One region of the Microcoleus sp. MOSTC5 genome, then DNA from elsewhere that is predicted to be linked to it. Evidence: riboswitches for the same ligand, from Rfam matches in the RefSeq annotation. Region 1 holds a riboswitch; each other region holds the start of a gene.
The links. Region 1 has a riboswitch for cobalamin ahead of QUA54_RS16235 (energy-coupling factor ABC transporter permease). Riboswitches for the same ligand answer to the same signal wherever they lie in the genome.
Positions count from the first base shown of each region.

Region 2: another riboswitch for cobalamin. It lies ahead of cobG (precorrin-3B synthase); the one in region 1 lies ahead of QUA54_RS16235 (energy-coupling factor ABC transporter permease).
Region 3: another riboswitch for cobalamin. It lies ahead of QUA54_RS05965 (CbtB-domain containing protein); the one in region 1 lies ahead of QUA54_RS16235 (energy-coupling factor ABC transporter permease).
Region 4: another riboswitch for cobalamin. It lies ahead of QUA54_RS11615 (DUF1636 domain-containing protein); the one in region 1 lies ahead of QUA54_RS16235 (energy-coupling factor ABC transporter permease).

Region 1 is NZ_JAUBRK010000026.1:65,454-73,261, forward strand. Features, by position in the region: gene QUA54_RS16215 (Uma2 family endonuclease) at 1-90, opposite strand, end outside; gene QUA54_RS16220 (ABC transporter substrate-binding protein) at 298-1,710, opposite strand; gene cbiQ (cobalt ECF transporter T component CbiQ) at 2,009-2,809, opposite strand; gene QUA54_RS16230 (energy-coupling factor ABC transporter substrate-binding protein) at 2,818-3,138, opposite strand; gene QUA54_RS16235 (energy-coupling factor ABC transporter permease) at 3,142-3,861, opposite strand; cobalamin riboswitch at 3,923-4,069, opposite strand; gene QUA54_RS16240 (Uma2 family endonuclease) at 4,244-4,921, shown strand; gene QUA54_RS16245 (FAD-dependent oxidoreductase) at 5,170-6,744, shown strand; gene QUA54_RS16250 (DUF2834 domain-containing protein) at 7,027-7,359, opposite strand; gene QUA54_RS16255 (pentapeptide repeat-containing protein) at 7,417-7,808, opposite strand, start outside.
Region 2 is NZ_JAUBRK010000035.1:7,253-15,060, forward strand. Features, by position in the region: gene cphA (cyanophycin synthetase) at 1-1,363, shown strand, start outside; gene QUA54_RS19640 (hypothetical protein) at 1,517-2,062, opposite strand; gene cbiE (precorrin-6y C5,15-methyltransferase (decarboxylating) subunit CbiE) at 2,617-3,825, opposite strand; gene QUA54_RS19650 (GNAT family N-acetyltransferase) at 3,846-4,343, opposite strand; gene QUA54_RS19655 (hypothetical protein) at 4,511-4,915, opposite strand; adenosylcobalamin-variant (AdoCbl-variant) riboswitch at 5,120-5,199, shown strand; gene cobG (precorrin-3B synthase) at 5,242-6,693, shown strand; gene QUA54_RS19665 (precorrin-8X methylmutase) at 6,837-7,466, shown strand; gene QUA54_RS19670 (precorrin-2 C(20)-methyltransferase) at 7,463-7,808, shown strand, end outside.
Region 3 is NZ_JAUBRK010000008.1:114,101-121,908, forward strand. Features, by position in the region: gene QUA54_RS05950 (hypothetical protein) at 22-669, shown strand; gene QUA54_RS05955 (vitamin K epoxide reductase family protein) at 725-1,645, shown strand; gene QUA54_RS05960 (hypothetical protein) at 1,715-2,905, opposite strand; gene QUA54_RS05965 (CbtB-domain containing protein) at 3,052-3,249, opposite strand; cobalamin riboswitch at 3,268-3,410, opposite strand; gene QUA54_RS05970 (Nramp family divalent metal transporter) at 3,579-4,883, shown strand; partial or broken gene QUA54_RS05975 (transposase) at 4,905-5,598, shown strand; gene QUA54_RS05980 (cation transporter) at 6,066-6,254, shown strand; gene QUA54_RS05985 (heavy metal translocating P-type ATPase) at 6,300-7,808, shown strand, end outside.
Region 4 is NZ_JAUBRK010000017.1:67,104-74,911, forward strand. Features, by position in the region: gene QUA54_RS11605 (serine/threonine-protein kinase) at 1-167, opposite strand, end outside; gene QUA54_RS11610 (serine/threonine-protein kinase) at 255-2,261, opposite strand; cobalamin riboswitch at 2,396-2,542, shown strand; gene QUA54_RS11615 (DUF1636 domain-containing protein) at 2,565-2,975, shown strand; gene cobW (cobalamin biosynthesis protein CobW) at 3,165-4,199, shown strand; gene QUA54_RS11625 (GTP-binding protein) at 4,382-5,353, shown strand; gene QUA54_RS11630 (WD40 repeat domain-containing protein) at 5,491-6,579, shown strand; gene QUA54_RS11635 (metal ABC transporter permease) at 6,841-7,677, opposite strand; gene QUA54_RS11640 (metal ABC transporter ATP-binding protein) at 7,806-7,808, opposite strand, start outside.

The sequences.
Region 1 (7,808 bases):
ATTGATAAATTCATGCCGCTCCTGAGAATTGATTTCCAATTCTAGATATTCCTCAGCCGTGTAGGTTTTGGTTTCAACTGGCGCGATCATATACAACGCTCTCCTTTAATCTACTCATTTTAGTTTATATTAAAAATTTTGCTAATTCAACAGAAAAGTAGATTTTAATCATGCTAATAAACAGGCAAGATGCCTGTTCCACAAAGAGGGAATTTTCAGGTGGGGTGGGCAGGAGATCCCACCCCTGAAAGGCTGTTGAGAATGTGCAAGATGGGAGTGCGATCGCACTTAACCAACTTACCGCAGCGGGACAAAGTTATAACCAGTGCTTCCTCCTTGTTTAACTTGCACTAAAATCGGCTTACCCGCCCGATCGCCCGTGGGCAAAAACTTCACATCCTCGCTGGCTCCTAGTGTTGAAAAACTCGCATTTCGGAGTGCTTGTTGCAATCCTTCCCGCGTATTGCTTTGCCGCAAGCCAGCGATGACAGCTTGAGTCGCATCAAAACTCGTTGCTGTTCGCCAATTCACAATTCCTCCCCAACGCTGGCGGGAATTTTCTGGGAAACGGCTACCGGGATTAGTTTCAGGATGCCAGGGAACGGGCAATACTAAGCCGTTAACGTCGCTTTGTCCGTCTTTTAATGTTTGAATGGTGTACATTGTGGTGCTGCCGTAGAGTGGCAATTTGCCTCGATTAATGCGAGCCAGAGAAATCGCACGGTCAATGCGATCGACGTGGGGTGCTACCATCAATCCTTGTGCACCTTTGCTGACAGCATCGGCGATCGCACTTTCGGGATTAAAAGAAGGGATTGAAAAGTCGCAAACAGTCGGAACTAATTTGCCTCCAGCAGCAGTAAGAGAGGCCACAAATTCATCTTTAAAGGAGATGTTATCGGGTGCTTGGGAGTCGTAACAAATGGCAATATTAGTTTTGCCTGCTGTTTTGACTGCATATTCTGCTAAAGGAGCGGCCATTAAGCTAATATTGGGTACTGTCCGAAAGATGTAGCTGCCAAATCCTGATAAATTATTGGCCAAGCTCGTGGGTGTCACCATTACCAGTTTTTCTTGCTGATATATCGGAGCAGCTTCGAGAGATGCGTTGCTAGCATTGTGTCCAACTACTGCTAGTATATTCTGATCTTTTGTCAATGTCTTTGCAACTTCTCTGACCACTTCTGGACTGTTGTCATCGTTGACTATTTCTACTTGCAGTTCTGCGCCGTTGATGCCACCGCTAGTATTAATTTCATCCTGAGCTTGGGCAACACCTCGAAGGATTTCTTGGGCGACATTGGGGTTGCTACCAATGGGGACGCTGACAGCAATTTTTAAGGAAGAACCATTGCTGGCTCGGGCATTATTGAAATAGATTATGGTTTCCGGGTCGTTGCGATTTTGTTGCAGCGATTTCTGAAAATATTCGGCGGCAGATTGGTAATTTCCCTCAGCAAAAGCTTGAACTCCTGCTTGTTTTGCTGCTGTTGTTTGGGATGTCACCAATATCCGATTTCCTAAACTGATGCGATTTGCGATCGCTCCCGATGCGCTCGTTGCCGATGTAGATGTAGATATAGGTGTATTTGAAGTTTTGGCATTCAATAAACCGGGAAGGAACTTGTATGCGCCAAACCCAATTAAGCCGATGGCAATAATAAAAACAATGGGCGGTGGGGTATTTTTTTTGTTAGTATCTTGATACATGATTTTCTCTCTGTATTTTGATACTGTAATTATTCATTCAATTACTGTTCGTGTCAATTCATATAATTCATTAATTAAGTTCATAAAAGTCATATTTGTAATAGCTGTTGGAGGAAGTGCGATCGCCCTTATTCAAATCTAGCCCGCTAAACTAACGATAATACGAGAATTATCAACAATAGGACTTACCCACCGACGATCGGAAACCGGGTTTTCTACTGCATCTGCGATGCTCTAACGAAGTATTTTCGTAAAAAACCCGGTTTTTGGGCCCCCATGCTAAGTCCCAAGAATAAATTTAGCGTTGAAATACTGCGCTTAAAATGGTTAAAACCGTGCAACCAAACACGGCTTCCAATGTATATCTTCGCGAAGGTTTATAAGGGGAAGAATGCCAAACGCGCAGTTCTCCATTAAAGCCGCGCGACGCTAAACTCAAGGAAACTTGACGGTAGTTTTCCAAAGTTCGCTGAAGCAATTGCCCGATTAAAATGCCTAAACTCTGCATTCCCCGCTTCCAAGTGCGGTAGCCACAGCGCGAGTTTTGGGCTATCCAAAGTTCATCGGCGATCGCCAATAAGCTAAAAATAAACCGATACATTAGTAATAGCAGTTCTGTGACTAACTCTGGACAGCGTAATTGTCTGAGAATCTGCAAAATTTCGGTAAATGGAACCGTCAAGAGGATGAAATACATACAGCTTGTCGATGCGAAGGCGCGGGCAAATAGCAAGCTCACTTGGTATATCCCAGTGCGGCTCACATAGAGATAAAAAGTGCCGATGCTAATACCCCAACCTCGCCAGATATCCCACTGAATTGCGGGGATACGATCGCCCGCAACCGCACTCATCGCCAAAGCAGGCAAACTTGTCAGCAAAAATATCAACGGTAGCGACAGCAACCGCAAATACAGTTTCCCCGGAATACCCGCATAGACGACGATCCAGACAGCCAACCAAAGGGCGATCGACAACTGGACGATCGCCCCAGAAACCAGAGAAAGAATTAACAGGGCGATCGCAAAGGATAATTTGTGGATTGGCGGCAACCCGCGCAAGCGATTTGTATAAGCCAGACTGTCAATCTGATGGTTCATTCTGACGGCTATTCATCATCAGATTTTTGTCGCTGCGATCGCCCCTTATACAACCCAATGACGTACCCAACTACGCCAGCCCCGATTGCCGCTTGAGACGCAAACAATAGAGTTGAAATTTCTCCGCTAGCCGGCTCAAACAAGTGATTAAACCAAGGTTTATAATCCGGTTGAATTTCCGTAATTGCTTTCTTAGCTTGGTCATCGGCACCGCCATATTCACCTCGCACAAAAACGAGAGGAAACGCTGCCAAAACCATCACCGCGCCAGCCAACAGCCAATTTTGCCGCGAAATGGATTGGTGATTTTTTGTAGGTTTTTGATTCACTGCTTATGACTCCTGTCTCAATAATTTCAAAGTTTCCAACTCCGGCTTCCCGTAAGAATGCAGCCAATTCCACACTAATACAGTCAGCAATCCCTCACTAATAGCCAGGGGTACTTGAGTGATAGCAAAGATGCCAGCAAACTTGATAAACGAAGCCATAAAACCGCCGCTTGCTGCGGGGAAAGCTAATGCTAATTGAATCGAAGTCGTCACATAAGTCAGCAAATCTGCCAAAGCCGCCGCACAAAAAATTGCCGCCCGCTGGCTACCAGTTCGCAACAGCAATTGATAGATAAAATAGGCAGCGAAAGGGCCGACAATCGCCATCGAAAACATATTCGCTCCCAGCGTTGTCAACCCACCATGCGCTAACAGTAACGTTTGAAAAAGCAGCACTAAAGCACCGAGTACCGCCATCACCGAAGGGCCGAATAAAATCGCACCCAAACCCGTACCTGTTGGGTGAGAACAACTGCCCGTTACCGATGGAATTTTTAAAGCAGAAAGTACAAAAGTAAACGCACCAGCTAAAGCTAGCAATAGTTTAAGTTCTGGGTGTTCTTTTGTAATGCGAGTAATTGAGCGCAAACCTACTGCAAAAAAAGGCAACGCCACCATCCACCAAAATGCCGCCCATTGCACCGGTAAAAAACCTTCCGAAATGTGCATAGCTGCGGCGGGCGTTGCCGAGGCCAGGACAATATAACAACTCAAGCCAGCCATCAATCCCAAGCTGACCAATTTCCGATTTCCGGTCTTCACGCTGAACCTCGCAGATGAGACAATGTAAATTAACACATCGGCGGGCATCCTGACTCAGAAAGCGACATCACTTTCATTACAGTTGCGGGACAGCGCCGGACTTGCACCGAACTTTCCCCGTTTCCTCTAACGGCTGCTCCCCATTAGAACCGAATCGTTAGCCTTAGTATAGTCGATCGCGTAAGTCTCAGCAAATATTTTACAAAAATTACATCAGATTAACTAAATCAAAATTACCTATCATCTTCTCTTCTCTTCCTTCGCGTCTTTGCGGTTCGTTCAATAAATACTATCGCCAAACAAATCAACGGTATAATATTAGTAATTTTTGAGGAAAGCCGCAATGTTACAGTACAACTTGCCGAGGAACTTGCCCTCCGCCGATGAACTACCAGACTCAGATGAAACACCTGTGGATAACGAACTGCAAGAACTAATACCGGGATTGCTAAAAGCAATCTTGCTGATACTTTGGTCAGAGCGCATGGATTGGTTTTTTGGCATAGATATGGGTATCTATTATCACCCCGATAAACCTGCCATTGTGCCAGATGCTTTCTTGAGTTTAGGTGTAGAAAGGTTTTATGATGAAGAATTGCGTCCCAGTTACGTGCTGTGGGACGAAAATGTTTTGCCGACTTTTGTACTGGAAGTAGTTTCCCCAACTTATCGCAAGGAATACAGCACAAAGTTGGAGGAATATCAAGCTTTAGGCGTACTTTATTACGTCATTTATTCTTCCCGCCGCCGCCGTAAACCCCGTTTGGAAGTACATAAGTTAGTCAATGGGAAGTACGAGTTACAGCCAGGACATCCAGTTTGGATGTCAGAAATTGGTTTGGGGATTGGTTGTGAAAGGGGAAATTATTCTGGGGTGACAAGAGAGTGGTTGTATTGGTATGATGCCGATGGAAAACGTTATCTGACTCCTGAAGAACAGGTGAAAGAATCAGCCCAGCGCGCCGATCGACTAGCTCAGCGATTGCGGGAGTTGGGGATAGATCCTGATAATCAGACCTGATGGCAATCAAGAGTACCAGACTGACAGACTTTAGACGCTCAGAAACCGGGTTTTTCAATCGAGATCGATCGTCCTCAACGGAGGATTTTCTGGAAAAAACCCGGTTTCTGCGTCCAGAAATGTGTGAATTTTTATCGCAAAAATCAGGAAAGATGCAGCTAGATTTGGAAAAAACAGAGAGTTTGACGCGAAACATTGAGATGCAGCTCGAAAAGATGAAAATCAGGAGAGGTTATTAAATAATGGTCATGGATCTGCGTTCTTACGATGTCATCTGTTTTGGTGATGAAGTTCCAGGAGTTCTAGCTGTTATCTCTGCCTCCAGAGAATATCTTCGCCGAACAAAGCGTTATCCGCGAATTCTACTGATGTCGAAAGCAAGCTTGCAAGAAGGAATTGGCGGACATTTGGTAAGAGGCGGTCTTGCTTATTTAGATAGAAGTCAGATTAGTGAAGAACTTCAACAATCTTTAAAGTTAGATATCTTTGGTTCACCGGCGACAATCTATAAAGAATTCTTACAAAAATCCGGCGTTAAGGCAATTGCACTTGACCCCCGCAAAGCCAGTGCAGCGCTGAAAGAAATGCTGGTACAAGCTGGGGCAGATCTCCTCAGCAAAGTAGAAATTAAATCAGTCACTAAAGCAGGCCAAAAAATTGCCAGTATAACCACCTCTCAAGGCGTAGTTTATGCCGGCAAGCAATTTATTGATGCCACTGTCAATGCCGAATTAGCTCAAGCTGCTGGTGTGAAAAAGCTGAAGGGATTTGAAACATTTGGTCTGCCTAATTCAGAACTTCCAGTCACCCTCGTTTTTGAAACTCAAGGACTCAGTGCAAGAGCACTGAAAGAATTCGATTATATTTATCTAAAACGCTTTACCAACCTGGCCGATGCAGAGAGTCAAAAATTTTTGCTGTACGCTGCGGACAAGGATGCCAAACTAGCAGAAGAACTCCGGCGGGAAATGAGGGACACTAAAGGCAATCTCAAAACTTTGTGGGCGGGTAACGATTACATCGATGTTCGCTCGCCGGCTCTATCTGTAGCTTACCACTCCTTTAGAGGAAGAAAACTATCTTTTTCTGAAACAGGCATAATTTTAGATGAGGGAAATATAGCAATACTTCCCAATGACAGACTTTCGTGGAATGCGCTTTTATTCGCAGTCACCGCCAGCGAAGCGGAAGCCTTAGCTAGAAGCGGGAGCAAACCCACGGCTAATATGCAAAGAGAGATGTTATTTATTACAACTTGGCTGAAGAGTTTGGGGGCTACTTCTGTTACTTATGCCTCAGAACTTTATATCCGACACGCGGGCAATGTGACGGGAGTTGTAGAACCTTTAACTGGGGCACAAATGCTGTTAGGTGGCGTACCTGCTAATGAAGCGCTGGCAACATTTAGCTATCATTTTGATGTACGCGGAGGCATCCAGGGTATTCGCGACAAAGCAACTCGTCTAGGATGGTTTAAAAGTCTGAGTTTTCAACACCCTATCTTTAATATTGGCATCCGCCACGCATTAATTAAAAACGTTCCTAACCTGGCAGTGGTTAGTCCGTGTTCTGGATTTGAAGGGTTTGCCTGCTCTGTCGGCAGAATTGTGGAATTCAACGCCGCAGTTGGTCAAGGTGTTGGTATCGCTGCGGTTAATGCCATTCTAAATAACAAAAATCTAGCCGATGTATCTAACCGAGAAGTGAGACAAGTTCTCGCTGAAACAGGTCAGTTACCTAAAATTTTTGGAACTCCAAATAATGGTGATGCAATGCTATTGGCGCAATTCGAGACTCTTGCCAGTTCGGATGCTATTGCGTAATATCAATTTCAATAAACAATGCAATAGTAGGTTTGGCCCGGGGAACGAAACTCAACACAACCGTTTTTAGCAAGAAATGAGTAAAATTGCTATTAATATTATGTTCTTTAAAACGACAACAATCACGTTGGTTTGTAATGACGACTTTAATCCCGAGCAAATTCTGAGCACTTCTGTCGTCACTAAAAACCTATAACGGTGATTTTACCGGAAATTGTACAATACCTCGATCGCCTGCACTGAATTATTGTGCTGCGCGGCACTAACCTGTTAAACAACTTTTCAACTTGAGACTTCGCTTGATTTTTCCAGCTTGCTTTCCCGCACAAACAAGAAAAGCGGGAAAGCACATGAAAACGAAACAAGCACACCCAGAAGTACGTACAGCCCTACAAAACTTATATCCAATCGTTTTGACTCAGCGTACATCCAAGTGCTTCCTGCTACAGTTGCGATCGACAAATCTAAACTTACCGATTTCGCAGCAAGATTAGCCGAACTCTCGTTTACAAAGTCAAGCAAGCCAGCATTGCTAAAAAACTGCAAATTATAGTACCAAGGCAGCACAAGTCCCAGAAGTGATAGGATGAGATAAATGATTCGCTTAACGATCATAATTACCCGACCTGTTCTTCGAGCAACTGTATTACCCTACTCGCTAACAACCAATCCTTACTTCTTCTGCGGGCACTTCGGATGAATCCCCCCCTGGAAACAAATGTAAGCAATTTGACTTTTATCTAAATTCTTAGCCTCTGCAAAATCAACTCCTAGGAATCGACCCGATTTACTCCCGGTCGGACTTTGAATAAATTGCTCTGAAGCTGCTTTCCCCAGAAACACAGCGCCTTTAAAATTCGCTCCCGCTAAATTCGCGCCCCTAAAATCAACCGAACTCACCTCCGCATTCCGAAAATTCGCATCTTGCAACCGAGCATCTCTTAAATTCACGTTGGCGAGTTTAGTCGAACTCAAATCGGCATTTTGTAAGTTCGCGCCACTCAAATCAGCACCGGACAAATCAGCACCTTGCCATTCCGATTTAGACAAGTTTGTCAAGGACA
Region 2 (7,808 bases), on a different contig from region 1:
AGCACCTGGTTTCAGAATGCACGTCGCCCCGAGTCAAGGTTTACCCCGCAACGTGGCCGGCGCCGTCTTCGATATGCTCTTCCCCTCGCCTCAACCCAGCCGGGTGCCGATTTTAGCCGTAACGGGAACCAACGGCAAAACTACAACCACTCGCCTGCTTGCCCACATTGTCAAGCAGACCGGTCAGATTACCGGCTACACGACTACCGACGGCACTTACATCGGCGATTATTTGGTAGAAACCGGAGACAATACCGGGCCGCAGAGTGCTCAATTGATTTTGTCTGACCCAACTGTAGAAGTAGCGGTGCTGGAAACGGCTAGAGGCGGAATTTTGCGATCGGGCCTCGGCTTCGATCAGTGCGATGTCGGCGTCGTATTGAATGTCGCGGCCGATCACTTGGGAATTGGCGACATCGACACGGTGGAACAGCTCGCCAAACTCAAGAGCGTCCTCGTTGAGTCGGTAATGCCCAAAGGCTATGCAGTTTTGAATGCAGACGATCGACTGGTAGCACAAATGGCGCAGCGTGTCAAGGCTCAAATTGCCTATTTTTCGATGAACCCGGACAACGAACTGGTTGCCAAACATACCGCTGCGGGCGGGCTGGCAGCGATTTACGAAAACGGGTACTTGTCGATCTTGAAAGGTGATTGGACGCTGAGAATTGAGCAAGCCGTGAACGTGCCGCTGACGATGGGCGGGCGCGCGCCGTTTATGATTGCCAATGCTTTAGCAGCTTGTTTGGCGGCTTTTGCCCAAGGATTGAAAATAGAAGACATTCGATCGGCTTTGTCAAGCTTCCAAGCATCGGTGGGTCAAACTCCCGGACGGATGAATTTGTTTAAATTGGGCAGCTATCACGCTTTGCTCGACTACGCCCACAACCCCCACAGCTACAAGGCTTTGGGCAGTTTCGTGCTGAATTGGCCGGGAATGCGGATCGGGGTTGTCGGCGCCCCCGGAGACCGGCGAGATGAAGATTTTGTCACGCTGGGCAAACTTTCGGCCGAGATGTTCGATCGTATTATTGTGAAGGAAGATGCCGATCGGCGCGGGCGAGAACCCGGTGTTGTGGCACAGTTAATTTGCCAGGGAATTGCAGAGGCGATTTCTGCAGGAACCGCAAACAAATCTCAAGTTGAATACGAGTTGATTCTCGACGAAACAACCGCTGTTAACAAGGCTTTAGATGAGGCGCCGGCCGGCAGTTTGGTCGTGATTTTACCTGAAAGTGTCAACAAAGCTTTGAGTTTAATTGAAGCCCGGAAACCGATTAAGGAATCTGTGGAAGTTCAAAATGGTTTAGATCGATCGAAGTCACAGGAAAGTTTAAAACCGACTGTGGTGAATCAAGGCTAAAGCCTGAATTTTAATTAAATTGATAGGTTGGGTTGACGAAAGGAAACCCAACCTTTTTGTTGTGAAATTGATTGAGTCTACCGACATATTCTTGGAACGCGAACATCCCGCTCGCACTGCTGTATAATTCTGTACCGATTAGCAAAATTCAGTTTATCTCGAAATTTGTGATGGAGGCTGACTTTGTGGAGATTGAACTTTTGGATCTAGCTGAGTTTGAAACCATGCACCTAAAAAAGCACCAATCACCAAGGAGATTGACCAAGATGCGAATGATACGGTTCGCCTTATGGTTTTACCCTTTTCATTTTGTATATTCAACTCTTTTCTAAGAGTTTCTTCCATCTCCATCTTAAATGCAGAGAATGCCTCTTGATTTGTTTGAGCAAGAACAGCATATCTTTCTGCTATTAGTTTTTTCTGATCGATCTCCTTTCCTAAAAAATCAAGTTGGTTAGCTTGCCTTTCAAGATCACCCTGCAAACTTGAAATTATTTTGCTAGCTTCCGTCATGTGCATCCTAGCTAAAGTTATGCGTTCTTCCGCTTCTGCCTCATTTTCCGATGTGGGAAACAGGTCAGCAAAATACTGGCCTACTACATGGTTACTAATATTTTTAATTTGGTTTTCTGTAAGTAATTTACCCGTAATGAGCTTAATAACTTCAGAACCAACGATACTAATGAGTTGATGTAACATCTGACATTAACCAAATGAATAATACTGACAGGCAATCTCGAAACTACTGTCCCCACCCCAAATTGCGGTACAAAACTCACTTTATCCGCAATCGTCAGCTTTTCAGCTCACTGAATAAATCATTCGCTTGTCGGCTCCAACGATAGTTAGATATGTAGCATCTACCGGGTTGTAGCACATAGTACAAGTGTACTGGCGCTATCAATCTAACCTGAAGTTAAGCAAATGCGAATATTTTACCACGGTAGACCAGAGATATTCAAACAGTCCGGCGCAATAACAAGTTGGGATGTTTGTCTGGTGTAAGAAGACCACTTCTGCGGCGGTAGTGAAATACTTAAGTTTGTCAATTCAATAGTTCGGACAGTTTTTTAACGGCCCTGTAAGCCGATCGCGAGGAAGCCCTGCCATTTTTAACGCATTTTTTGAAACTTAGCACTCTTACTCAAACGAAAGAAAAAATAGTCCACCATATAGCTAGTTGGGGTTTCGGACACTCGATCAAATCTACAACTGTCCTAAGTATTGTCAATTAAGCTTGACTATAATTTACTTTACCTTTTAACTACCGCCCACTGAGTCACCGGTGCAAGCGGTTTCCAACCCTGAAAAGAACCGATCGCCCCTACTCGCTGAATCCCAATTCTAATTAGTTCCCCGCCATAACGATCGTGCCATTGCAAAACTTTAAACTCGCTCTCAACAGTCACCGCATTAACAACTAATCGGCCGCCTTCACCTAAAGCATTCCAGCAAGTTTCCAGCACAGCTTCTGCGGTGACACCGCCGCCGATGAAAATGGCATCCGGTTGAGACAAATCTGTCAGGGCTTCCGGCGCTTCTCCCGCAACGATTTTGAGTTCGGGAACGCCGAAAGTAGAGGCATTTTCGGCGATGTATTGCAGCCGAGTTGGGTGGCGTTCGATCGCGATCGCCCTGCACCGAGGATGACTCCGCATCCATTCGATCGCGATCGAGCCGCAGCCAGCCCCCACATCCCAAAGCAACTCTCCCGGAATCGGTGCTAACGCTGACAGAGTAACGGCTCTAACCTCCTGCTTGGTAAGTTGTCCGTCGTGGCGATAAGCAGCATCCGGCAAACCCGCAGTTCGGGGAAAAAGTAGGGTTTCGCGATCGCAGTTGCAGCCGATCGCGATCGTGTTCAAATCAGCCAAATCCGCTCCCTTCCAGGCTGCTGCTACCCCCTCGATCTGCCGTTCCGAGTTCCCTCCCATCCGCTCGAACACGGTCATCAAACTGCTGCCAAACCCCCGCTGTGTCAACAATTGGGCCACCTTTCCCGGCGTGTGTCGATCTGCGCTTAAAACCAGCAATCGCGCCCCCGGCGACAAAGCAAGGGCGATCGATGCGATCGGGCGATTTGTCAAACTGAAAGTCTCAACATCCGCCAAAGCCCAGCCCAGACGGGCGCAAGCAAGACTAAAAGCCGATGCAGCGGGAATTACAGTCATTTCCGAAATAGGAATCTGGCGCGACAGCGTGACGCCTATACCGTGACACATCGGATCGCCGCTGGCTAGCACGCACACAGGCTGTCCCCGGCGGCGGATGATTTCATCGACTGTTGCTTGTATCGGCGAAGCCCAGACCAATTGTTCGCGGGTGTCGTCCGTTGGTAGCATTGCTAGGTGACGGGCACCGCCGACAACGACTTGAGATCGATCGAGTAGGGAACGGGCGATCGCACTCAATCCCGAAAGTCCGTCTTCGCCAATCCCCACCACCGAAAGCCATTTGTGCATTGAATCCTTACTGCTAATTACTACTTATCGATTCTAAAGAATAATATCGGATTTCCATTCATAATTCTTTCTTCTACTTGCCTCATTCCAAGTCTTTCTGCGACTTTAAGCGACTCAATGTTTGGGCGATCGCAGCTTGCGACAATATAGTCCAAGCCAAGTTCATTAAAACCATACTCCAATATTTTGGTTGATGCTTCAGTAGCATATCCTTTTTTAAGTGCTTTCGGCAGCAGTGCGTAAAGCAACTGCGGCTGTGCTTCTTCAAAAAAATACCACAAACCAACAAATCCAATAGTTTCTAGATCGTTCTTTGTCTCGATAAACCACAAACCGAATTTCTTTTCTTCAAAAAGCTTTTTGTTCTCGGCCAGCATTTCTTCCACTTGTTGCAGCGACAATATTTCGCCGTCACATAGATATCTCCTCACATAAAAATTAGTCAATATTCCGTGGAGCGTGTTGAGGTCGCTCTCTACAATCGGTTTCAACACCAATCTCTGAGTTTCAAGTATCATGCGAATTATTTTTCTCAGGTTCAATAACGATCGCACCTATCAATATTAGTCCAGGACGCACAGGTAGTCATAAACCGGTTTTTTTTACAATACTTGGTTATCGCGCGCAGATAAGGCAAAAAACCCGGTTTCTGCAGGTTTTGCGTAACTCTAATTAACAAACAGCGCTAAACCACCGTAATCACTCGATAGTTGTAACTTTCCTTGACTACCAAACCATCTTTCCAATAGCCGATCGAAATTTGGTTGCTTTTGGAATCAATGATTTGACCTTCAACTTTAACGGTGTAATCATTGTACCAATTGGAAATTACTACAAAATCATAATTTTTATCGGCTGAAACAGCGATGTCTTGACTAATTAATTTTGATTCTCGAAACTCAACTAACATTTCTTGAAAAAAGATTTCTCTTCCTTGGCGGCAGTTTTCTTTGCCGCTAGTAATCGTACCATCTCCTTCAATCATCACAGTGTCATCCGAGTAGTATTTTTCCAAAGCTACTGATGTTTGGAATGTCTCAACAAGGTGATTGATATCTGCGAGTTTGATTTGCAATTCTTCAATTGTCATAAATAACGCGATCGCAGGTTTTATAGCCGAAGTTAGAAGTCGCGCACTCTTAGAGTGATTTTGACTTCGATTATAGATTATAAAAAATTGTTTAGGGATCAGCAAGACAATAAAACGAATTTCCCCCCTAACAGGCGAGCTCGCCCGGAGATTTGTTAAGAAACTCGATCGATCTGGCTGATGCCGATCGACTTGTGATAGATTTCTTAAACCTGAAAGCGGGAAAGTCCGGTGCAATTCCGGCGCTGTGCCGCAACTGTCAAAGTCAGAATGCCGATTTCAGGAGTTTACTTTAGATTCCCTGCGTCGCACGGGGAGGAGTTTCTTTGTTAGCTTTGAGTGAATTGCCGACTTGTCCTGGTTTATTTTACGGTTCCCGCGCCCGAGACGGAATATTATCGAGAATGCGGATTCCGGGGGGAATTTTAAACGCGCAGCAGTGTCGGACGATCGCGGATTTGGTCGATCGATACAGTACCGGTTGTTTGCAAGTAACGAATCGGGCGAATTTGCAAATTCGAGACTTGAATTCGCCAGTTTCTGATGAACTTTGGCAAGATTTGCTGGAATTGGGATTGGCATCTAGCCGCGTTGAAGTTGACCCGATTCGCAATATTATGGCAAGTCCGACAGCAGGGATCGATCGACAGCAACTACTCGATACTCGCCCGCTAGTAAAAGCTTGGGATGATTACCTGCAAACGCATCCCGAATTGTCGGAACTTTCGCCTAAGTTCAGTATTGGCTTTGACGGGGGGGAATCGGTTTCGATTCGCGATTTACGCAACGATATTTTATTAGCTGCTGAAGGGCGATCGGCAAAATCAGAAATCGTTTTTCGGCTGCATTTAAACGGCGAGACAGGAATTTTAATCCAAGAATCGCAATGTATTTCAGTATTAGCCGCCCTCGCTAGCACCTATCTTGAATACACAAAAAATCGGTCTCGAATTGATGGCAAAAAACCGCGTTTGCGTCACCTGCTGGCAGATTGGGGCGCTGAAATTTATTTAGAAAGGGTAGAGAGGAATTTACCGTTTGTAGTGCAGCGAAGATCGATCGCCTCATCTGAAAAATCCATCCCCAATCACCGACATCTCGGCATTTATCCTCAGCAACAGTCCGGTTTCTCCTACATGGGAATTGCACTGCCCCTAGGTAGGCTAGAATCAAAACAACTGCGGAATTTGGCAAATTTAGCCCAAAATCTAGCCAGCGGTACCCTGAGACTTACGCCGTGGCAAAATCTGTTGATTTCTGACATCCCCAACTCCCAGCTTTTTGAGGTAAAACAGCAAGTTGCCGATTTGGGATTGCACTCATCGGCGACTCGCCTAGATTCGTGCTTGGTGGCTTGTGCCGGCAGCAGCGGCTGTGCGTCGGCGGCGACAGATACTCAAAGTCACGCCTTAGCAATGGCGAGGGATTTAGCGCAAAAATTGACGATCGACCTGCCGATTAACATTCATTTCAGCGGTTGCGAAAAGTCCTGCGCCCAGCACCGGCCAATTGATATCACGCTGGTAGGAATTCAGATTGAGCGAGGACACGAGGCGATCGAAGGTTACAAGATTTATGCGGGTAGAAAAGATTTGCCCTTCGGGCGACCAATTTTTCCGGCGGTTAGTGCCGCCGAGATGCCCGGTGCGATCGAGCGAATGTTGCAGGTATATCAGCGGTTTCGAGAGCCTTTGGAGTCATTTGGTGAGTTTGTCGATCGGCAGGCGATCGACCAATTGCAGGAGTTTTTGAACACCGAAAATGGGAATTTAAAGTGAAAAAAGATTCCATTAAAACTGACAAGTTTTAATCATTTCTATTCTATATCTCTCGATCTTTCTTCGCGTCCTTTCCATCTTCGCGGTTAATTCAAAAAATCTATTTCACAAATCCAACAAACTTCCTATAGCAGTTTTAAACAATGATTGACTACATTCGAGATGGAACAGAAATCTACACCAAATCCTTTGCCACAATTCGAGCCGAAACAGATTTGTCAACCTTGCCGCCCGATTTAGAATCGGTAGCGGTGCGACTAATTCACAGTTGCGGCATGACCGATATTGTTGCAGATTTAGCAGCTTCCCCCGGGGCCGCAACCTGCGGACGCCAGGCCCTTTCTGCAGGTGCGCCCATCCTGTGCGATGCCCGGATGGTGGCCGAAGGCATCACTCGCAAACGCCTTCCCGCTGACAATGCGGTGATTTGCACCCTCTGGCATTCCGAAATCCCGGAGTTGGCGCGGCAAATGGGAAATACTCGATCGGCCGCGGCCCTTGATTTATGGCTGGACAACTTGCAGGGTGCGGTTGTGGCAATTGGCAATGCCCCGACTGCTTTGTTCCGACTGCTGGAAATGCTGGATGCCGGAGCACCCAAACCGGCTTTAATTCTGGGTTTCCCGGTAGGATTTGTGGGGGCTGCTGAATCCAAAGCCGAACTGGCCGCCAACAGTCGGGGAGTGCCATTTATTACGTTGCACGGGCGACGCGGTGGCAGTGCAATGGCAACGGCGGCCGTGAATTCGTTAGCGAAAAAGGATGAATTATGACTGAGGCTACTGGTAAATTGTACGGTTTGGGTATTGGGCCTGGCGATCCTGAGTTGATTACTTTGAAAGCTTATCGGATTTTGCAATCGGTGCCGGTGATTGCCTATCCGGCGATGGAAAATGGTAAGGTGCTGGCGCGGGCGATCGTCGCAGATTATCTGCGCCCGGAGCAAATTGAGATTCCGATGCCGCTGCCTTTTAGTCCGACGCGATCGTCTCAACCTTATTACGATATTGCTGCGGAGAAAATTGCGGCACACCTCAGCGAGGGACGGGATGTGGCGGTATTGTGTGAGGGCGAACCTTTTCTCTACGGCTCGTTTATGTATCTATTCAACCGTT
Region 3 (7,808 bases), on a different contig from region 1:
GCAATTTGTAGAGGAAAGCAAATGGAAAGTCTCATCAAAATTCTCTTGGGAAGTCTAGCTCTTAGTATTATTCACGCATTAATTCCCAGCCACTGGATGCCTTTAATTGCCATTGGTAAAACTGAAAATTGGTCTCGTCGCGAAACTTTGCGGGCAACATTAATTACAGGAATTGCTCATACCCTCAGCATTATCCTAATTGGAATTGTCATCGGCTTATTTGGTTTCAAGTTGGCTGCTACCTATGTAGAGACAGCTAAAATAATTGCGCCTTTAGTTTTATTGGTTTTAGGAATTTTCTATCTTTTGGCAGAGTTAGATAGTTCTCGCAGACACCACCACCATCACGCAGAAACAGCTAATTTAACTACCAAGCGATCGCAATTTCAAATCCTAGCTGTTTTAGGAACAGGAATGTTTTTCTCGCCTTGCATCGAAATAGAAGCCTACTTTTTTTCAGCAGGAACGATTGGTTGGAGCGGCATACTTGTAGTTTCTGTCGTCTACTTAGTGGTGACCGTTTTGGGAATGGTTTTGCTAGTAGACTTGGGAATGAAAGGAGTTAATGCTTTAGAAGAAAAGCTGCATTTTTTCGAGGATCACGAACAAGGATTAACCGGAGCAGTATTAATCCTTCTAGGAATTGTGGCTTATTTCATCAAAGTGTAAAATGGTTGGTAATACAATTTAGTCTTGGGAAATATCCAGCACAGGAAAAAATATTATGCGTCGTCAACGTTCCATGCCTTGGATTCACCGCTATTCTCGTCCGCTCACGGCAGGAATTGCCTCGATAGGGGCTGCGATCACTGCTTATCTAACAGTGGTCAAGTTATCCAACGGAACGGCAGTTTGTCCGATCGAAGGCTGCGATATCGTGCTTTCGAGTCCCTATGCCTATGTCTTTGGTTTGCCTCTTTCTTTGTTCGGTTTTTTGGGCTATTTGAGCATGATAGTTTTTGCCGTAGCTCCCCTACTTGTTAATCCCGCAGAACAGAAAAGTCTCCGCTCTAAGTTAGAGTCTTGGACAGGACTATTTCTGTTTGCTGGTAGCACAGCTATGACGATTTTCAGTGGCTATCTAATGTATGTACTGGCTGTTGATATCAAAGCAGCTTGTATTTACTGTATTGCCTCTGCTTTATTTGCAACTAGCTTGTTTGTCTTAGCATTAATCGGTCGCGAATGGGATGATATCGGGCAACTATTTTTTATAGGAATTCTGGTGTCTATGTTAGTGTTGATTTCTTCTCTGGCTCTTTATGCCGATGTCAATAATCTCGGTACAGCTAGGGAGACTAGCATGAAGACTACAACATCTTCTGGTACTTCAGAAATTGCTTTAGCGCAACATTTAAAAAGAGTGGGAGCTAAAATGTACGGCTCTTTTACCTGCGAGCACTGTCAAGCGCAGAAGGAAAGTTTTGGCAAAGAAGCGGCTCGCATTATCAATTATATCGAGTGCAATCCTCAAGGGAAAAATGCTCGGCGCGATCTTTGCGAAGCTGCGAAGATTGAGGGGACTCCTACTTGGGAAATTAATGGTAAGTTTTACCAAGGGGAAAAATCTTTGCAGGAGTTAGCTGATTTATCAGGTTATCAGGGCTCTCGCGAATTTAAAGAGCTCTCAAATCAGGAACGTTGACAAGAGTGATTTCTGGCGATCGACTTAATCATAGTCGATCGCACTTAAATTAAATTATCCGAAATCCGGTTAAATGCGCCCTACTCTCAGCCGCAGCCCAAGCAAACGGCGCTGCAATCCAAATCCGATCGCCATCCCCGCGATTACAATGCCTGTAAAGTAAGCTAAAACAGTCAACCGCACTGAAAGAGGAGGCGCGACTCCCTCAACTTCAATACTTTGTAAAACCTGGAATGGTGAAAACTGACGGGCCCCGTTGGGTTGGGGAGAAACTTCTACCTCTACTTTGTGAGGTGCGCCATCAAAAAACTGCTCTTGCCATATCAGTTTTCCGGCTGCATCCGGGACACCTTTGTAGGCAAAAGCAATCCAATCATTTTCGAGTTGGGTGACTTTAACATTGAACAATACATCTGTGACTGGCTGATTTGTTTTGGTATCGGTGACTTGAACTTGTAAATTAGCAGCTTTCCCTACTGTCGCACTAACATCTCCAGAAAGTCGCACCTGTAAACCCTGAGATTGCACAATGGGGCTAGTTTTTTCTGTCGGTTTAGATTCTGTCATGTGAGACATTGGCATCGACATCTCAGACTGGGCAATTTCAGCACTGACATTAACATATAACAAGGTAGCGATCGCAATTATTATCGCCCCACTTAACAGCAATCGCACTCTTTCAGGCGCTATTTCTCCTGCTTGGATTTTGGGCTTTCCTCCAATCGCCAAGCCGCCACCTAGCCCAACAACCAACAAAATCACAGCTAAAATCCCAAAATTGCGATACTTCACCCCGTTTTCCGGCACGGATAGTGTTAAAGTTTGCTGAATAGGAGTAAAAGCATTTTCTGCGATCGGAGTCACCTTTGCTAACAATTGATAATTTCCCCTAATGGGCAGCATTTGCTGGATTTGTAACTCACCTTTAGCTGCAACAGCCTCTATATCCAGCAACTTTGTTCCCTCCACGATCGGAAAATCGGTGGTAAACCAATGATTTTTAGGCGGAGTTAAAATTGTCAAACTAATTCGAGCATTCTCTAAGGGAATCCCCACCGCATCTAAAGCTTGCAGCTTTAACGACACTGGAGATAAAGGTGTAGTTGCCTCGGCTTCAAAGGGTAAAATCTGGCTGATTGGGGGTTCAGAAGTCAGTCGCACAGTTGATTGTGGAGACTGCGAAAACCCAACCCAACCATAGAAAAAGATACTCATCATGCAGACAGCACTGATGAGCGCAGAAAACTTTAATTTTGACATTTTAATTCTGGACTTTTAAGGAATCTCGCGCGGGGTGGGGGGCGGGTTTATTTAACCTGTCTGCACTGTGAGAAAGCTCGCAGGTTTACCCGCCCCAACAGATTAAACGAATCGCAGTGCAATATCTCAAATAAAAACAATCTTGTCTAGTGACAACTAACCATCAAAGTGTGGTGGCGCAGAGAGTGTACCTTGTTATGGACGGCGGGATAGGTTGTAAAGTAAACAGTCCAGACAGTCAAAGCGAATAGGGAGATGTAGAGCGTCGCTTGCACGGGTGTTGAAAGCGTCAACCGTGCCGTTTGTTGCCAAACCGAAGAAGAAGAAGATTGAGTAGTCATCATGTACCTCGCAGATGAATAAAGTAAATTTGGGTGTCGGCGGGCATCCTGACTTGGAGAACTTGTCTCCTTCACAGTTGCGGGACAGTGCCGGACTTACACCGAACTTTCCCCGTTACCTCTGGTGGCTGTTCCTCACCAGAACCGATTTGATATTCAGAGCATATCACACATTCTGTTGCTGCATTCACATTACCTGGAGTGTTAGATAAAAAATACACAACTTCATATTTCTTGCAACTTTGGCGCATTTTGAGCCATACGACTGATGAAATTTAACGGAATTTGTGAGATTATGAAAACAATATGAAAATAATTTAACAATAAAACCAATGACTCCCCCGGAAAACAGACCCAGCCTTCCTGAAGTCCACCGCAGCATCCCGGTTCCCAACAGTAAAGGTTTCTGGCGTAAAATGCTGGCCTACGCAGGGCCTGGATATTTGGTTTCAGTGGGTTACATGGACCCGGGAAACTGGGCGACTGACTTAGCGGGGGGAGCAAAGTTTGGCTATGCGCTATTAAGTGTGATTTTGCTATCTAATTTGATGGCAATTTTGCTGCAATCACTCTGCGTGCGTTTGGGAGTGGCAACGGGACGAGATTTGGCACAAGCTTGTCGAGATTATTTCAGTCCGCGAGTCAGTTTTGTGCTGTGGATACTTTGTGAAATTGCTATTTCGGCTTGCGATTTAGCGGAACTTGTTGGAAGTGCGATCGGACTGCAATTGCTATTTGGCATTCCCTTAGTTTGGGGAGTGTGCATCACTGCGCTAGATGTAATAATGGTGTTATTTTTACAAGGAAAAGGCTTTCGTTATATCGAAGCTTTGGTGATTACGATTATTGCAATTATTGGCGGTTGCTTTATAGCCGAAATGATTTTTGCCAAACCAGATGCCGGAGGAGTTTTACTCGGTTATGTTCCCAACCTAGAGATTTTGCAAAATCAGGCAATGCTTTATATTGCGGTTGGTATTTTAGGGGCAACTGTGATGCCCCACAATCTCTACCTGCATTCGTCGATCGTGCAAACTCGCTCTTGGGAAGAAACTGCTGATAAAAAATGGGAAGCAATTAAATTTGGCACAGTTGATTCTACCGTAGCGCTATCAATAGCTTTGTTTATTAATTCCGCAATTCTGATATTGTCTGCTGCCAGCTTTCACTTTTCCGGCTATCAAGAAGTAGCAGAAATTCAAGATGCTTACAAACTGCTTTCTCCAGTGCTGGGTGTGGGTTCTGCCAGTGCAATTTTTGCGTTTGCTTTATTGGCTTCGGGGCAGAATTCAACTTTGACTGCAACTCTTGCAGGACAGATTGTGATGGAAGGGTTTCTAAATTTTCGACTGCGACCTTGGTTGCGGCGCTTGCTGACTCGACTGATTGCAATTGTACCGGCTTTGATCACAATTATCTTGTTTGGTGAAGGCAGTACAACTAATTTACTGGTTTTCAGTCAAGTGATTCTTAGTTTGCAATTACCCTTTGCAGTAATTCCCTTGGTAATGTTTACCTCAAACCGCAACTTAATGGGAGAGTTTGTGAATCCATTTTGGCTGAAAGCCTTAGCTTGGTTAGTGGCTAGTATTATAGTAGGATTAAATAGTTGGCTGTTATTGCAGACTATTTTTTAGTAATCTGCGATTGCGGTATAGGCAGGAACACATTTAATATTTGATGCCTTAATGTGTCCATATAAAATGGGAGAAAGAGTAAGAGCGTTAAAGTTGTTACGCTCAGTAACGCCGGGAATGCTATTGATGTGGGATAGAGGGTTACATTCTTATGCGATGGTAGAAGCCACAGTCAGCAAAGGTTGTGAGTAGAAGAGTGCGAATTCCATCCAACGTTAAATTCTTAAACGAAACACTATTAGATGATGGTTCATATTTGAGTTGGATTTATCCATCAGGCAAACTAAGAAAAAAAGGATTTAAGCCAATATAGGTAAGAGTAATTGAGTACACAATTGAGAATTACGACCGCCCATAAGCACAAATTAGATATCGTTTAATTACCAGCTTGTTGGACGCTTAAAATTTTCCATCCCCGTCACTTGCTGGTGAATATCATCAACGTTGGGAAGTCGAGAATACTATTGATGAACTCAAACTACATTTATGGGGACGAAAAAATCATATTCGTTCTCAAAGACCGAAAGAAGTGGTACAAGAAATTTATGGTTTACTACTACGACCGAAGAGCTGTAAGGTCATTAATTATTCAAGCAGCAAGCAGCGCAGGTGTTTCACCATTGCGTCTTTCTTTTACTGGAACATTACGAGTTATTCGTCGTGTTCTGCGCCAAAATTCCAGCGATTACAACCACAGGAACTTCCATTTTTTTGAATTGGTTAACTTGGGAGATATTTGACCAACTTCTACCTGAAATGGTTCATAGAAACAACCCAAGAGTTGTGAAAAAGCCTGTCTCAAAATTTCGCTCTAAACAAGTTAAACACAGAGGTACTGGAATAATAATCAATCCTCCTGTATTTATTGTTTTAAGCACTGCATAGCCCTTAACTGAACCGTATTGGCGCAGGAGGGACAGGTGCACACTTGGCCTTGATTGAAGGGAAGCATGACTCCCTGCGTGCGATCGTCGCCCCAATCTAGGATACACCGACTTTGAAAACACGCCCTAGGGATTCAAGAGACAGCGGAGCGTGGTGTCCAGGGTGTTGATTTCTCCTTTTTAGAGGTTCTCAAAAATTTCTTTTCATTCCCCCTTGACACTCCAGTGGACTGGATACTGCAAGATAGGATTAACCCCTCAAAGGAAAGGAAAAATACAACCATGACTACAGCTAAAAGTGCTTAACATGGCGTGTTCAGCTTGTGGCGAAACCATTACCAAAGCCATCAACACAGTAAATGCCGCAGCAAATGTTCAGGCAGCTCCCAAGACCAAGACCAAACTGGTCAATATCCAAACTCAAGCATCTGAAGCCGCCGTTACAGAGGCAATTACAGCGGCAGGTTATCCCGTTACCTGTCACTAAAGATTTCTCAGACCCATATTAAGGATGAAAATAAGGAGGTTTTGTATGGAAAACGCCACTATGAAACTGCGAGGCATGAGTTGTGCCTCTTGTGCAAGTAACATCGAAGGGGCAATCCGCTCAGTTCCGGGAGTTGAGACGTGCAATGTTAACTTTGGAGCTGAACAAGCCAGCGTTACATATAATCCCAGCCAAACTGATGTAGCAGCGATTCAGGATGCCGTGGATGCGGCTGGATATTCTGCTCTGCCGATGCAAGATGATGTACTTGCCCCAGAAGATGATGCAGAACGGCAGGCGCGGCAAAGTGAAAATCAGGACTTGACCCGCAAGGTGTGGGTTAGCGGTATTATCAGCGCCGTTATCGTGATTGGCTCGCTGCCTGCGATGACGGGATTGCCTATTCCCTTGATTCCCATGTGGCTGCACCATCCCTGGCTACAACTTGTACTCACTACTCCAGTATTGTTTTGGGCGGGTAGGTCTTTCTACATCAATGCCTGGAAAGCCTTGAAGCGTCATACCGCGACAATGGATACGCTAGTAGCGATCGGGACAGGGGCAGCTTACCTCTATTCTTTATTTCCCACCTTCTTTCCCCAGTGGTTTATCAGTCAGGGTCTTAAACCAGATGTGTACTTTGAAGCGGCATCTGTAATTATTGCATTGCTCTTGCTAGGACGACTGTTGGAAAATCGCGCTAAGGGACAAACCTCAGAAGCAATCCGTTCTCTTATGGGTTTGCAGGCAAAAACGGCGCGGGTAATTCGTAATGGACGAGAGGTGGACATTCCCATCGCTGAGGTAGTGTTGGGAGATGTCATTCTAGTTCGCCCGGGTGAAAAGATTCCCGTGGATGGCGAGATTATTGATGGCTCTTCAACGATTGATGAGGCAATGGTGACGGGTGAAAGTGTACCCGTAAAAAAGCAGCCTGGTGATGAAGTGATTGGAGCGACTATTAACAAGACTGGAAGCTTCAAATTCCGAGCCACACGGGTGGGTAAAGATACGTTTTTGGCGCAAATCGTTAAACTGGTGCAGCAAGCGCAAGGCTCCAAGGCACCGATTCAGCGATTAGCCGATCGCGTTACGGGATGGTTTGTCCCTGTTGTGATTGCCATTGCGATCGCTACCTTCGTCATCTGGTACAACATCATGGGCAACGTCACAATGGCATTGATTACCACCGTGGGCGTGCTGATTATTGCTTGTCCCTGTGCGCTTGGCTTAGCCACGCCAACCTCGATCATGGTGGGTACAGGTAAAGGGGCAGAAAACGGAATTTTGATTAAAGGTGCAGATAGTTTAGAACTGGCGCACAAACTGCAAACTGTTGTTTTAGACAAAACAGGCACGATTACGCAAGGTAAACCCACTGTAACGGACTTTATAACGGTTAATGGTACCGCCAATGGTAACGAGCTAAAACTTCTGGGCCTCGCTGCATCCGTCGAACGGAATTCAGAACATCCTCTGGCAGAAGCGGTGGTGCAATATGCCCAATCTCAAGGAGTGGAGTTGACCGATTCACGGGAGTTCGAGGCTCACGCA
Region 4 (7,808 bases), on a different contig from region 1:
TCGGTCCAATTAGCACCTGTCTGGGCAAATTGAAATTGTTTGACAACAACGGAACGTTTTGTATTAATTTCAGTAGCGAGATAGGTAACTCTACCGCCCGCGCGGTTGTGTCCGAGTTCGCGAGTTACTTGATAGCCGTAGTTGGAAAAATCAGGGAAATCATTCATAGGTTCGTAATGATAAATTCTGTCACAAAAAGGTTTTTAGTAAGGACTTTAGTCCTCAATAACTGAGTAAAACAAGCGAGCAATTGTTTAAGGTTTAATTAAACTTGCTTGTAATTTGCGATACTTAGCAAGGATTCTATTTGGTTTAAAAACACTCATCTCAAGTAATGGAATACCAGTGACAGCTAAAGAGGCGATTATAGCTCCTCCTACAGCTACTATTTCCATTGGTTCAACCCATTCTCGTTGGGCGACAACGTTTAAAAACAGTCGAAATGCTACTACCAAGCTAGTACAAAATCCGGTCGTAAGAAAAGCTATTTTGTCATTATAAATGTTAATTATTCTTCTGAGGGTAGTCTGCTCGTCAATCCGATTATGAAAAATCCTATAAACTATCATGCAACACAAATAAACTATCATGCAACATAAATTGCTTAGGAAAATAAAAAATGCTGCATTGAAAGCCTCATCGAATATCATTGCCACGAAAGAAAACAATGCAAACAATGCAAATAATAAAAATTGCCCGATAATAGCAATAATCATAGCCAAATTCCTATTCATCATACTTCCAAGTGCAGCTCCACATAAACTAAAGAATATCAGCGCAATTACCATCCCTATCGAGGCAGCAATTGATAGAATTGTATTGTTCGATAGGGGTAAATTACGAATAACTTCAGTAACAACAGACAAAACGAAAAAATATAAAATTAATCCTATTAGCGATCCTAATACTCCTCCTACCCAAGTTTTTTTATTTCCATGTGATTCTGCTAAGAGTGTGATTTCAGCAACTGCAAATCCATAGACTAAGCTCATAATAATACCCAAAGCAATGTCATAGTTGCTGCCCATACTAAATAGAAAGCCGAATAACACCAACCAGCAGATCAAAATCAGGTTGCCCTTAGACAATAAAGTAGTTAGTTTTGGTATAGGAAGGAGAGCTGTTGTGACTTTAATTTTGAGTTGATAAGTGTCGGGTTCGGAATTTGTATGGAAGATTATATAGCGCTCATAAGCTTGACTTGCCAACAATTGTTTGGTATCAACTAGGATTTTGACATCAAAATTATTGCTCTCAAATTTCTGCGGCTCAAACGAGATCCAAGGGTGATCGTAAGGTGTATGCGGCGGATCATTCGGATGCGGCGCGACTTCCCATCTGCCACAAAGCATTGTATCGGGAATTGGGTTGCTAATTGCGATGGTTTGTGTTATTGTTTCTCCATATTCTGTAGCGGCAAATTCCAGCGTATCGCGCTCAATTCTCACTTTCGGCAAGCTGCTGACATCCAAAGATTCTAGTGCAGCTAAAGCATCAGCAGCCGACTGATATCTATCTTGAATTCTCGGCGCTACCATCCTTTCCAGCCAATTCATCCAACCTTGCTGCAACGGCGGTACTAAATGCCGAAAATGAATGCCATAATTAGCATCAATTAAATTACCAACATCCGCAGATTTTGTCCCAGTTAACAAACAAATCAGCGTTATCCCCAAGCCGTAAAGATCCGAGGCTTTGGTTAATTCTCGGTTGAACATTTGTTCCGGTGGCATGAATCCCATCGTGCCTTTGACGACGCTGCTGGCGGCGATGTTTCCGCCTCCCAAGCGTGCAAAACCGAAGTCTACTAGGTAAACATTTAAGTCTTCGTCTATTAACAAGTTTTCCGGTTTGATGTCGCGGTGAATTACGGGCGGTTTTTGCGATTGCAGGTAAGCTAAAATCTCTAAAGTGGCGATCGCAATTTGCTTGATATCCGGCGGCGCAAAAGTCCGCGCGACAGCAGATTCGGCATTTTTGTATTCTTGCACCATGCAGAAACCGCTGTCAGTTTGAAAAGAATCGAGATAGCGGGGAATGCCCGGAAAATCCAGATTTTGCAGCACTTTGATTTCCTGTTCGTAAGCTTCGTATTCTGCCCAGCTAGCACCTAACTGGGCAAATTGAAATTGCTTAATTACAACGGATTTTTTTGTGTTAATTTTTGTGGCAAGATAGGTGACGCGGCCGCCCAAACTGTTGTATCCGAGTTCGCGACTTATTTGATAGCCATGTTTGGAAAAGTCTGCAAAAGCGTTCATAGGTAATTACTATGGTTGGTAGTAAGGACTTTAGTCCTGAAGCCGTTATCTTATAAGGACTAAAGTCCTTACTACGAACGAAACGATCGCTCCTACAAACATAACTTTTTTGAAAAAAGGCGGCAAGTGTGATAGGATTTGATTTCGCGATCGGTTCTAGCGAGGAGCAGCCGCTAGAGGAAACGGGGAAAGTTCGGTGCAAGTCCGGCGCTGTCCCGCAACTGTAATGAAACTCTTGTGGTTTCTCAAGTCAGAATGCCCGCCGATATCTAACTCACTTTTGAACGCATCTGCGAGGTACGGATGATGGATGGAATTAACACGGCTGTACGCACCAAGCACAGTCTGTTTGTTTGCACTGCTTGCGCTAGTGTTTGGAAAAACGGCAAGCGCGAAGGTAAAAGCGGCGGTCAACAATTTATGGAAGATTTATCGAAACTCGCTAAAGATTGGGAGTTTTCTGATAAATTTGAGATTCAAGAAGTTGAGTGCATGAGTGCTTGCAGTCACTCTTGTGCGGTGTCATTTGCTGCTGTTGGAAAGTACACTTATCTATTTGGCGATTTACCAGCAAATGAGTCGGAAAGCGTCGAGGCGGTACTCGAATGCGCGGGTCAATACTATGCCAAACCGGACGGTTTTTTGCCTTGGTCTGAGCGTCCTCAAGCTCTGAAAAAAGGCGTTTTAGCAAAGATTCCACCACTACCAAATTAGATAGGTTTGTAGTAAGGACTTTAGTTTTTCCCTTTCGTTCCTAGGCTTTGCCTGGTAACGCATACGCAAAGGCTCTGCCTCGTATTAAAAGCGCTCCTTTATTCCAGCGAGGCAGAGCCTCTAGATCGGTATTCCCAGGCTCTGCTTGGGAACGAAATATCCCATCACCAAATAAGCACAAAATTATCAATGCACAAAATTCCTGTTACTGTCATCACTGGTTTTCTCGGTAGTGGCAAAACTACCTTAATTCGCCACTTATTGCAAAATAATCAAGGTCGCCGCATTGCTGTTCTGGTTAACGAATTTGGCGAAATCGGAATTGACGGAGAACTGCTGCGCGATTGCCAAGTTTGCGACGAAGAAGAAAATGTCAGCAGCAATATTGTAGAACTAACAAATGGTTGTCTTTGCTGCACTGTTCAAGAGGAGTTCTTGCCGACTATGCAGGAATTGTTGAAGCGCAGAGAACAAATTGATTGTATCTTAATTGAGACTTCTGGCCTCGCACTTCCTAAACCTTTAATTCAAGCTTTTCGCTGGCCGGAAATTCGCACGGGTGCTACTGTAGACGGTGTTGTTGCTGTTGTCGATTGCGAAGCTGTTGCTAGCGGTACTTTTGTCGGTGATATCGATGCTTTGATGGCACAGCGGCAGGCTGATTCTAGTTTAGATCACGAAACTCCGATCGAGGAATTGTTTGAAGACCAGTTAGCCTGTGCCGATATGGTACTTTTAACGAAGGTCGATCGCGTAGATGCGGAAACTCACAAGAAAGTCCAAAGCTGGTTGCAGCAAGAATTGCGTCCGAGTGTAAAAATTGTGCCCTGCAAAGGTGGCGACATTAACCCCGATGTGCTACTGGGATTTAATGCGGCGGTTGAGGATGATTTGGAGTCTCGCCCGAGTCACCACGATGCCGAGGAGGAACACGAACACGATGATGATATTAACTCGACTTTCTTTATTGCCGATCGCGAATTTGAACCTGAAGCTTTGGTGAAAAAACTGCAGTCCTTGATGCAGCAGGAGGAAATCTATCGGATTAAAGGGTTTGTGGCGGTTCCCAAGAAACCGATGAGGATGGTGTTGCAAGGTGTGGGTTCGCGGATAGAATATTTTTACGATCGCCCTTGGCAACCTTCCGAACTCCGCCAAACCAAATTAGTGCTGATCGGTCGAGAGTTAGAGCGCGATCGAATTGCAGCTATGATTAACAATTAATTGTCATCTCAGAGGGGCGGGTTGATGGATATTTTGAATTGCAGCAAATATTATTGGTAAAACTTGCCCCTCCAAGCTCTCACGAACAATTTATTAACATTATTTAATATTGTGATCGCTGCCAGTAAATCTGGTATAGAATAGCGATAATGGTTATCATTGTACAATAATCGAGGTCAAGTATGGTGACTGCTGGGGCGATCGAATCAGTTCCTGTTACCGTTCTCACGGGTTATCTCGGCGCAGGCAAAACTACGCTACTGAACCGCATTTTAACACAGGAACACGGCAAAAAAGTTGCAGTCATCGTCAACGAATTCGGCGAAGTAGGCATCGACAACCAACTGATAATTGATGCCGACGAAGAAATTTTCGAGATGAACAACGGCTGCATTTGCTGTACAGTCCGAGGCGATTTAATTCGGATTATCGGTAACTTAATGAAGCGGCGAGACAAATTCGATCACATAGTCATCGAAACCACTGGTTTAGCCGACCCGGCACCCGTAATTCAAACCTTTTTTGTAGACGAAGATATGCGGGAAAAATTACTGCTAGATGCAGTTGTCACAGTAGTAGATGCCAAGCACATCTGGCAGCACTGGGACGCAGACGAAGCTCAAGAACAAATTGCCTTTGCTGATGTTGTTTTACTAAACAAAACTGATTTAGTGACTGACGAAGAATTGGCTGAATTAGAAAAGCGAATTCGCGCCATGAATGCAATGGCAAAAATTTACCGCACCCGGAACGCTGAATTAGCAATGGAGGCTTTGTTGGGCGTCAAAGCATTTGATTTGAACCGGGCATTAGAAATCGAACCAGACTTTTTGGGCGAACACACTCACGAACACGACGAAACAGTTACTTCCTTAGCAATAGTAGAATCCGGCGCTATTGACCGCAACAAATTCAGCGATTGGATTGAGGAATTGTTGCGGACTCAAGGGCCGAATATCTTTCGGACAAAAGGCATTTTGAATGTCGCCGGAGACAACAAGCGATTTGTTTTCCAAGGAGTACACATGGTGTTTGATGGCCGACCGGATAGACCTTGGAAAGCCACCGAAACTCCGAAAAATGAACTCGTATTCATCGGTCGCAACTTAAACGAAAATCAATTGCGAGAGGATTTTCGTAAATGTCTGGTTTAACTGAAATCTTGAAGTATTGTTAATAAGCTTTTTAGGAACAGGCAAGATGCCTGTTCCACAAGAATAAACTTCATCTCTTGTGGAACGGACATCTTGCCCGTTTTTTAAAATAGTGCAACATCTCAGATTCAATAAATATGGATAATAAAAAGACAAATAAAAGTGAACTAACCCTGCAATTTCAAGCCAAAGCAATGCTGTCTGACTACGTAACTGCTGTTACTTGGTCGCCGGATGGTACAACTTTAGCAGTCTGTTCTGCTGCGGGCGAAGTGATGCTGGCGGCAGTAGGGGCAGTTAATGAATTGTCCTTGCAAACGCTACAAACTGCCACGGGTAAATCAGCCGATTGCTTGTCTTTTTCCCGCGACAGTCAATTCCTAGCTGCTGGCGGACAAGATGGAAAAGTGCGAATTTGGCGCGTTAATTCTGGGGAATTAATTGCTGGTTTGGATAACCAGCGCGTCTGGGTTGACAAGTTAGCTTGGAGTCCCAACTGCAACCAGTTAGCTTTCAGTATGGGCCGGTACGTTCAAGTATGGAATGCTGAGGATAATGTTGTTGAAGTAACGCTGAATTTCGACTCATCATCTATCCTCGATTTAGCATGGCATCCTATGGTTCAATATCTGGCAGTTAGCGGCTATCAAGGTGTCAAAGTTTGGCATGGCGAAGACTGGGAAGAAGACCCGGAAACTTTATCAGTACCCTCTGCAACAGGTGCAATTGCTTGGTCGCCACAAGGGGAATATTTAGCTTGCGGCAATATGGACAACACTCTAATTGTTAATGAATGGGGCAATTTTGAACCCTGGGTAATGCAGGGTTTTCCGGGGAAAGTTCGGGAGTTAGCTTGGTCGGATAAAACTAATTCCTTGGGTGCGCCTTTGTTAGCTGCGGCGAGTTCTGAAGGTATTTCAGTGTGGGAAAAACACGCTGATGAAAGTATCGGTTGGGATTCTTGGGGGTTAGAGGTGCATGAAAAAGTTGTAAATGCGATCGCCTTTCAACCTTCCACATTTTTATTAGCTTCCGCAGCGGCAGACGGTCAAGTTTGTTTGTGGGACGAAGCAGAACAATTGCTGCAAATTCTAGAAGGTGCAGAGGGCGGTTTTTCCTGTCTCGCATGGCATCCCGCAGGCCAGTTTCTGATCGCGGGCGGTTGTGGAGGTGAATTGCTGGTTTGGTCACAATCTATGGGCGGCAAAGAGTTCAGGGGGTCTTAAGTTCGCACAGCGATCACACCAGTTTGACTAAAATATAAAAATTAAAAACTTGGTCTTGACAAAATGCTAAATTACAATCACATTTTAGTGACTGCACTATCCTCAAAGGCGATCGACAATTATCACCCAACAGCAATTTCTCGAACAACTCAACAGTATTCTCGACCAAAACCACCTGCTGAAACACCCATTCTACCAAATGTGAAACAAAGGTAAACTCGACCTCGCAATCGCACAACAGATAGAGTGCGTCCAGGACTGTTATCCTCTCTTTCTTGTCAAAATTCCTTGACTGGGACTGAACAGCAAAGCCCCTAAAAATAAACCAAAAATAACTAATACAATGGCAGCCCCAGACGGCATATTCAAATAATAGCTTAAATACATACCAGTCACGCTAGCTGTAATCCCAATAAGTGCTCCCAATCCCATCATTAAATGTAGCTCTTTTACCAACAAATACGCTGTTATTCCCGGTCCGATCAACAGAGAAATTACTAACAGCGCCCCCACTGTTTGCAAACTCGCAACAATCGTCAGCGTAATCGCCGAAATCATCCCCAAATAAATCCAGTTTACAGGTAAACCAGAGGCTTGCGCCCCCAGGGGGTCAAAAGTATAAAAGAGCAATTCTTTGTAAAGGAGTTTAACCGCTACCAAAATAATCAAAGTTATGACAAAAGTCTGCTGCACGTCACCAGGTGCAACTGACAAGATATTCCCAAACAAAAATCCATCTAAGTCTAATTTGGTTGTCCGCAACAGGCTAATCAGCGTGACGCTAATTGCTAAGAATGTAGATAAAATTAATGCCATCACCGCATCTATCTTTAGACGAGATTGTGATTGAATCCACGCCATAATCACAGCGCTGATAATTCCCGATATAAATGCGCCGAGCGAAATATTGAAACCTAAAGAAAAAGCCACCGGCAATCCTGCTAATACCGAATGGGCAATCATGTCAACCATCATTCCCATTTGCTGTACAATTAAGTAGGAACCGACAACGGCGCAGAGAATTCCTAGCAAAATGCCGACGGCGATCGCATTTCGCATGAACTCGAATTGTAGTGGCTCAATTAGTAGGTTTAACATTGAATTAGGTCAATAATAGGATTTTTTCAACTACAATTAACTGCACAGGCGGGACGCCCGTGCCACAATCAACTGCACAGGCGGCACGCCTGTACCACAATTAATTTTAAAGATAAATCTTTTTTTGCTTA